DNA from 3 places in the Acidovorax sp. 107 genome. Region 1 is predicted to be linked to each of the others. Evidence: predicted binding sites of a transcription regulator. Region 1 holds the regulator's gene; each other region holds the start of a gene.

Region 1 (2,248 bases):
TATCGCATCAGCGCGCGTGGGTTGGAGGGGCTGGAGGTAGCCTCTGAGGCCGATGTGGATATTGGGCCTGCAGAGTCCCGCTGGGTGGCTGTGCGCCTGCAGATTCCGTATGGCTCGGCCACGCCGGGATCGCACGCGGTCCAGTTTGACGTGCAGGCCGTAGGGGCTGCCACCCATGTGACGGAAAAATCCGTATTTCTCGTGCCGCGCTGAGCGGCGTCCCGGAGCGGCCCGTCAGGACCGCACTTTGATCGAATTTGTTGAGGAGTAGAGCGCCATGCCTTCAAACCCTGCCATCGCTACGCCGGCAGTTTCCCCGCCCTGGTGGAAGTTTGGCCACGTGTGGCTGGTGATTGCCGGGCCTGCGATCGTGATCGTGGCCGGCTTTGTAACCCTGTGGCTCGCGATTTCGCGGCCCGATCCCGTGGTGGCCGAGGACTACTACCGCCAGGGTATCGAGATCAACAAGACCCTGGTCGCTCCAGGTAAGAGTCTGGCGCCGGCCCTCAAGGCCCGCAACCATGCGGCCACCCCGGTCCAGGACCAACCACGCTGACAACCCTGCGGTCTCACGCCTGAGCGTGACCGCATGCAGCACCAGGAGACAAAATCGATATGTGGACGCAACGCCTGATGTGGATTGCCTGGCCCGCCTTCTTGATGGCGGGCGTGCTGGAGATGCTTGTTTTTGCCATGGTGGACCCCCAGGACCTGCACTGGTTCGGGCAGCCTCTGGCGTTTTCGAGGGAGGGTGTCTACACCCTTGCTTTTTTTGCGTTCTGGGCCATCACCATGGCCACCAGCGCACTGACGACACTGCTGTCCATGTCACCCTTTGAGGTCAACCGGTGTCCGGTGCCCAATGCGGAGCGGCCCGACGATTGCCGCAAGACATCTTCTTGCTCCTGAACTTTGTCGGTTGCCTGTCTGGGCTCGCGTTGCGTGCCCGGCGGCAATGAGCCAGCACTGCACGAACCTGGTGTAGTGCCCGGCTCTGGGCGAGTGCCGCCGTTGCTCAGTGGCAGGTTTGCTGGCTATTCACAATGCGCCGCAGGGCATCGGTGTCGAGGATGCGGACATGGCGCTGCTTGACCTCCACGATACCTTCCTCCACAAACTTGGAGAACGTGCGGCTGACCGTTTCGAGCTTGAGGCCTAGGTAGCTGCCAATCTCTTCTCGCGTCATGCGCAGCACCAGCTCGGACTGCGAGAAGCCCCGCGCATGCAGGCGCTGTACGAGGTTCAGCAAGAAGGCTGCCAGACGCTCTTCTGCGCGCATGCTGCCGAGCAGCAGCATCACGCCATGCTCGCGCACAATCTCGCGGCTCATGATCTTGTGCACATGGTGCTGCAGGGCCGTGACTTCACGTGACAGCTCTTCGATACGGTCGAAAGGCATGACACAGACCTCGGCGTCTTCCAGTGCCACCGCATCGCAGGTGTGGTGGTCATTGACGATGCCGTCCAGCCCGATGATCTCGCCCGCCATCTGAAACCCCGTGACTTGGTCGCGACCATCTTCGGTGGCCACGCAGGTCTTGAAGAATCCTGTGCGGATCGCATAAAGGGATGTGAAGGATTCGCCATTGCGGAACAAGGTGCCGCCACGCTTGACCTTGCGACGCACAGCAACGACCTCGTCGATACGCTGCAGCTGTTCTTCATTCAGGCCCACAGGCATGCACAACTCCCGAAGGTTGCAGTTGGAGCAGGCGACTTTGATGGTGAGCGGATTCATAAGCACTTGGACTTGGGTTGGTGGCCGGGCATATCGCGCTTGCCGCGCATGGACATTTGAGCATGGCGCGGGCCAGCGGCTGACCTTCATCAAATTGTCGCCGTATGGCCGATGGGTTCACTTGATGCAGGTCAAGGACGTGTCCTGGAGCCTACGGCACAGTCAAGGTGTACGCAAGGAAATTCTCCCATGACTGCTGTTTCGCAAGATCTTCTGCGCCGTTTTGACGTGCCAGGGCCCCGTTATACATCGTATCCAACGGCCGACCGTTTTGTGGAGGCGTTCGGTGAGGAAGACTATGTGCTGGCGCTGGAGCAACGCCGTTCAGGCACGGTGGCCAAGGCCATGCCGCTGTCTTTGTACGTGCACATTCCGTTTTGCGAATCGCTGTGTTACTACTGCGCTTGTAACAAGATCATTACCAAGCACCATGACCGTGCTGACGTCTACTTGCGCTATCTGAGCCGTGAGATTGACCTGCACACGGCCCACTGCGGGGTGGGGCAGGTG
Region 2 (2,248 bases), 1.3 Mb from region 1:
TCAATGGCAGCGATCTTGTTGCTGTTGTTGGCAGCGACCATGAAGTAGCGCTTGCTCGAATCCCAGCCGCCGTCGTGCAGGAACGGGGCCGAGCCGATTTCGGTGACCTTGAGCGCATCGATGTTGGAATAGTCCACCATCAGCGTCTTGCCAGTTTCCTTCACGTTGACCACGAACTCGGGCTTGAAGTGCGACGCCACGATGGAGGCCACGCGGGGCTCGGGGTGGTATTCCTGCGTGCCCACCACCATGCCGCGGGTGCTGACGATCTTCATCGGTTCCAGCGTGTCGCCGTTCATGATGGTGTACTGGGGCGGCCAGTAGCTGCCGGCAATCGCCAGCTTGTCTTCGTAGCCCTTGAACTTGGAGGTATCCACCGAGCGGGCTTCCAGCCCCACGCGCACTTCGGCGACGTTGTCGGGCTTTTCCATCCACAGGTCGATCATGTTGATCTTGGCATCGCGGCCGATCACGAACAGGTAGCGGCCCGAAGCCGAGGTGCGCGAGATGTGCACCGCGTAGCCGGTCTTGACGATGTTGATGATCTTCTTGGTGTCGCCGTCGATCAGCGCCACCTCGCCGGTGTCGCGCAGCGTGGTCGAGAAGATGTTCTCGATGTTGTAGTTGTTGAGCTTCTTCTTGGGGCGGTCCTTGGGCTCAACGATCACCTTCCAGGTCTTCTTCATGTCGGCCATGCCGAATTCTGGTGGTGTTGGTGGCTCGTGCTGGATGTAGCGCGCCATCAGGTCCACTTCCTGCTCGTTCATCTCGCCGGAGGTCAGCCAGTTGGGCATGCCGGCGGGGGAACCATAGGAGATGAACACCTTGAGGTAGTCCGTGCCCTTGGCGGTCGTGATGTCGGGTGTCAGTGGTTTGCCCGTTGCACCCTTGCGTAGCACGCCATGGCAGCCCGCGCAGCGCTCGAAGTAGGTCTGGCGCGCTTTCTCGAACTCGGCCGCTGTCATGGGCGGCGCCTTGGGGTTGGTGCTCTGGTGCATGGGCTCATTCACCAAAGGGGACCCGCCAGCCTGGTAGTTCATTTCGGGTTGCGAGACTCCCTTGCCTGCCTGTGCCATCACCGAGGTGGCCACGGCCATGGCGGCGGCAGCCAGTGCAAGGTGCTGGACGGTTTTGATTGCTTTCATCATCGGTCCTCTGCGTCATGGAGCAGCGATTGGTTTTCGGCAAGGCGCGGCTGCGCTCTGCGGCCCGGCCAACGGCTGTCCTTCGTCTGGTGCGGGCCTGCGTATCGTCCTGCGGGCGGTGTGCGCTGTCCTTGAACTGGTTCAAGGACGCGCGGGCCTGTGTGTCAGAACAATGCATCACCCCACAGACAACCCGAAGGCCACACGATGAGCTTCATGGACAACCCCCAATGGCTGGAGCCGGTGCGTGGCTCGGCCACCGGTGCCCCGGTGCCCACAGGGCGCGTGACCCTGGTGGGCGCGGGCCCGGGCGACCCTGACCTGCTGACGGTCAAGGCTGCGCGCGTGCTCCGCGAGGCCAGCCTGGTGCTGTACGACCACCTGGTGGGTGAGCAGGTGCTGGACCTGGTGCCTGCCACCGCCGAACGCATCTACGTGGGCAAGGAGTCCTCCCGCCACACGCTGCCGCAGGAGGCCATCATCGACCTGATGTGCCGGCTGGCGCTCAGTGGCAGGCCGCTGGTGCGCCTGAAGGGGGGCGACTGCTACGTGTTCGGGCGCGGTGGAGAGGAAGCGCTGGGCCTGGCGCAGGCAGGCATCCCGTTCGAGGTGGTGCCCGGTATCACGGCAGCGCAGGGGGCGGGCGCCAGTGCGGGCATCCCGCTCACGCACCGCGACCATGCCGGCACCCTGGTACTGGCCACGGGCCACCTGCGCGGCGACAACGACACGGCGCTGGACTGGCCGCTGCTGGCGCGTGCACGCCAGACCGTGGTGTTCTACATGGGCGTCGCCACCCTGCCGACGATCTGCGCCCAGCTCATGGCGCATGGGATGCCGGCCGACACACCAGCGGCCATTGTGGAACGCGCAACGCTGCCCGGGCAGCGCTGCCTCACGGGCACCCTGGCGTCGCTGCCCGGTGTGGCCGCCAGCCAGGCGGTCCAGGCGCCAGCCTTGGTGATCGTGGGTGGTGTGGTGGCGCTGCAGCCGTTGCTCGCGCAGGGCATGGCCTGCGCGGAGTGAGGGGAGGGCGGAGGGCGCTTTAGGGGCAATCCTGGCCCTGGGGTGGGGCTGCCGCCCGCCTTCAGCGCGTGGGCGCT
Region 3 (2,248 bases), 2.3 Mb from region 1:
CAACCAGTTCTTCACGGCGGGGCGGGTGGTGTCGGGCTCGGACCTGCTGACCGTGCTGCCACGCCACTTTGTGCCGGTGACCGGCATTGCCGACGCCCTGGTGCAACGGGCCCTGCCGCTGGACGTTCCCGCCGTACACGTAGACGCCCTGTGGCGCCGCCGCGGCCCCCAGCAGGCCGCGATGACCTGGCTGCTGCAGGCCCTTGCGCGGTCAGCGCGGCGCACCTTCCCTGGGAAGGACCTGCACGGCACGCCGTAGACTGCACCCATCTGCCCTCCAGTCTGATGAATATCCAGCTTCTCTCTGACCTCCACCTGGAGGCTCACCCGCACTTTGTGCCCGAACCCGCCCCCGGCGCCGATGTGCTGGTGCTGGCGGGGGATGTGGGCTCCTACCAGCAAGGCTCCCAGCTGGGCGACGACGACTTCGGCCTGGCCCGGTTTTCGCCGCTGCCCCAGCATGGGGGCTGGCCGACCCCTGTGCTGTTTGTGCCCGGCAACCATGAGTACGACGCCCAGGACTTCGATGCCGCGCACCTGCGCCTGCGCCAGACCTGCGAGCGCCTGGGCATTGCGTGGCTGGAGCGTGAAGCCCTGGTGCTGCAAGGCGTGCGTTTTGTGGGCACGACGCTGTGGAGCGATTTCGACGCACTGGCCGACCATGAGGGCACGACCGACCTCACGCGCCGGCTCAAGCTGCGGGACAAGGCCTTTCGCGCGGCCAACTTCTACCTGCGCAAGACCGGTGGCACGCGCCACACAGAGCCGTTTCTGGCCGAGCCCATGCGCGAGCAGGCGCTGGTCTGCCAGCAGTGGCTGCGCGATGTGCTGCAGCAGCCGTTTGACGGCCCCACCGTGGTCGTCACCCACTTTGCACCCAGCCTGCGCAGCGCCGACCCCCGCTACGGCCTGGTGCCCGGCACAGCAGGGTTTTGCAACGCACTGGACGACCTGCTGATGCACACCCCGCTGTGGCTGCATGGCCACCTGCATGCGCCCAGCGACTACACCGCGCAGGGTCAGCGCAGCGACGGATCGCCCTGGCAGTGCCGGGTGGTGGCCAACCCGCTGGGTTACGCACGCAAGGGCGAGCAGGCAGCGTTTCAGCCGCGCTGCGTGGTCACCGTATGATCAGCATGCGGTTCGTACGAATCCGCCACGCGCCGAACAGAACAACATGACCCAGGTCAAGACAACAGGCACCCGCGCAGAGTAGTCTGCCCCATCCCTTTTCGGAGAACACCATGAATATCCTGCTTGCTGTCGATGGCAGCGCCTACACCAAGAAAATGCTGGCCTACCTGGCCACCCACGAAGAACTGCTGGGCGGCACCCACACCTACACCGTACTGACGGTGCAGGCCCCGCTGCCTCCCCGCGCCCGCGCCGCGCTGGGCAAGGAAGTGGTGGACAACTACCACGCCGAAGAAGCCGAAAAAATCCTCGCCCCTGTGTGCAAGTTCCTGGGCCGCCACGGCGTGGATGCCAAGCGCAGCGTCAAGGTCGGCACGGTGGGCGAAACCATCGCCAAGGTGGCAGACACCGGCAAGTTCGACCTGCTGGTCATGGGTTCGCACGGCCATGGCGCCATCGCCACGCTGGTGATGGGCTCGGTGACCACCCAGGTGCTGGCGCACAGCAAGGTGCCGCTGCTGATCGTTCGCTGAACGTCCAGCTCCGCTGCGCAACCGCGCAACACCATCCAAAAGCCCTGCCTTGCAGGGCTTTTTTTCATCTCGTTACGACTAAGTGGTTATTGAATAACCAATAAGTTTACTTTTGTACCAAATGGTTATACATTCGCGCCACGCCCATCTTGGCGTGTCAATTCCATCGAAACCGAGAGGAACGACCCATGAAGAAGACCCTGATTGCACTCGCTCTGACCGCAGGCGCCACCTTCAGCACCATGGCGCAAGACATCGTCGATACCGCCGTGAAGGCGGGCAACTTCAAGACCCTGGTGGCCGCCGTGCAGGCCGCCGGTCTGGTGGACACCCTCAAGGGCCCCGGCCCGTTCACGGTGTTTGCCCCTACCGACGAAGCGTTCGCCAAGATCCCCAAGGCCACGCTGGACGGCCTGCTGGCCGACAAGGCCGCATTGACCAAGGTGCTGACCTACCACGTGGTGCCCGGCAAGGTCATGGCCAGCGACGTGAAGGCCGGCAAGGTCAAGACCGTGCAAGGCCAGGAACTCACAGTGAGCACGAGCATGGGCGTGATGGTCGACCAGTCCAAGGTCATTGCC

Evidence for each region. Region 1 encodes FNR, which switches genes on or off when oxygen is low (the NO sensors DNR and NnrR bind a similar motif). Its sites were predicted from a motif close to TTGATNNNNATCAA; they were not measured.
Region 2: cobA (uroporphyrinogen-III C-methyltransferase) is a predicted target of FNR. The motif match lies at 1,277-1,290, and genes of this name have one in related genera.
Region 3: C8C99_RS15685 (universal stress protein) is a predicted target of FNR. The motif match lies at 1,178-1,191, and genes of this name have one in related genera.

The regions. Positions count from the first base shown of each region.
Region 1 covers NZ_QBTZ01000001.1:1,051,809-1,054,056, forward strand. The annotation lists gene ccoG (cytochrome c oxidase accessory protein CcoG) at 1-213, shown strand, start outside; gene C8C99_RS04985 (FixH family protein) at 278-556, shown strand; gene C8C99_RS04990 (hypothetical protein) at 616-909, shown strand; gene fnr (fumarate/nitrate reduction transcriptional regulator Fnr) at 1,016-1,738, opposite strand; gene hemN (oxygen-independent coproporphyrinogen III oxidase) at 1,928-2,248, shown strand, end outside.
Region 2 covers NZ_QBTZ01000001.1:2,332,387-2,334,634, reverse strand. The annotation lists gene C8C99_RS10960 (cytochrome D1 domain-containing protein) at 1-1,148, opposite strand, end outside; gene cobA (uroporphyrinogen-III C-methyltransferase) at 1,353-2,171, shown strand; gene C8C99_RS10950 (U32 family peptidase) at 2,233-2,248, opposite strand, start outside.
Region 3 covers NZ_QBTZ01000001.1:3,364,939-3,367,186, reverse strand. The annotation lists gene C8C99_RS15695 (LysR family transcriptional regulator) at 1-259, shown strand, start outside; gene C8C99_RS15690 (metallophosphoesterase) at 286-1,131, shown strand; gene C8C99_RS15685 (universal stress protein) at 1,245-1,667, shown strand; gene C8C99_RS15680 (fasciclin domain-containing protein) at 1,856-2,248, shown strand, end outside.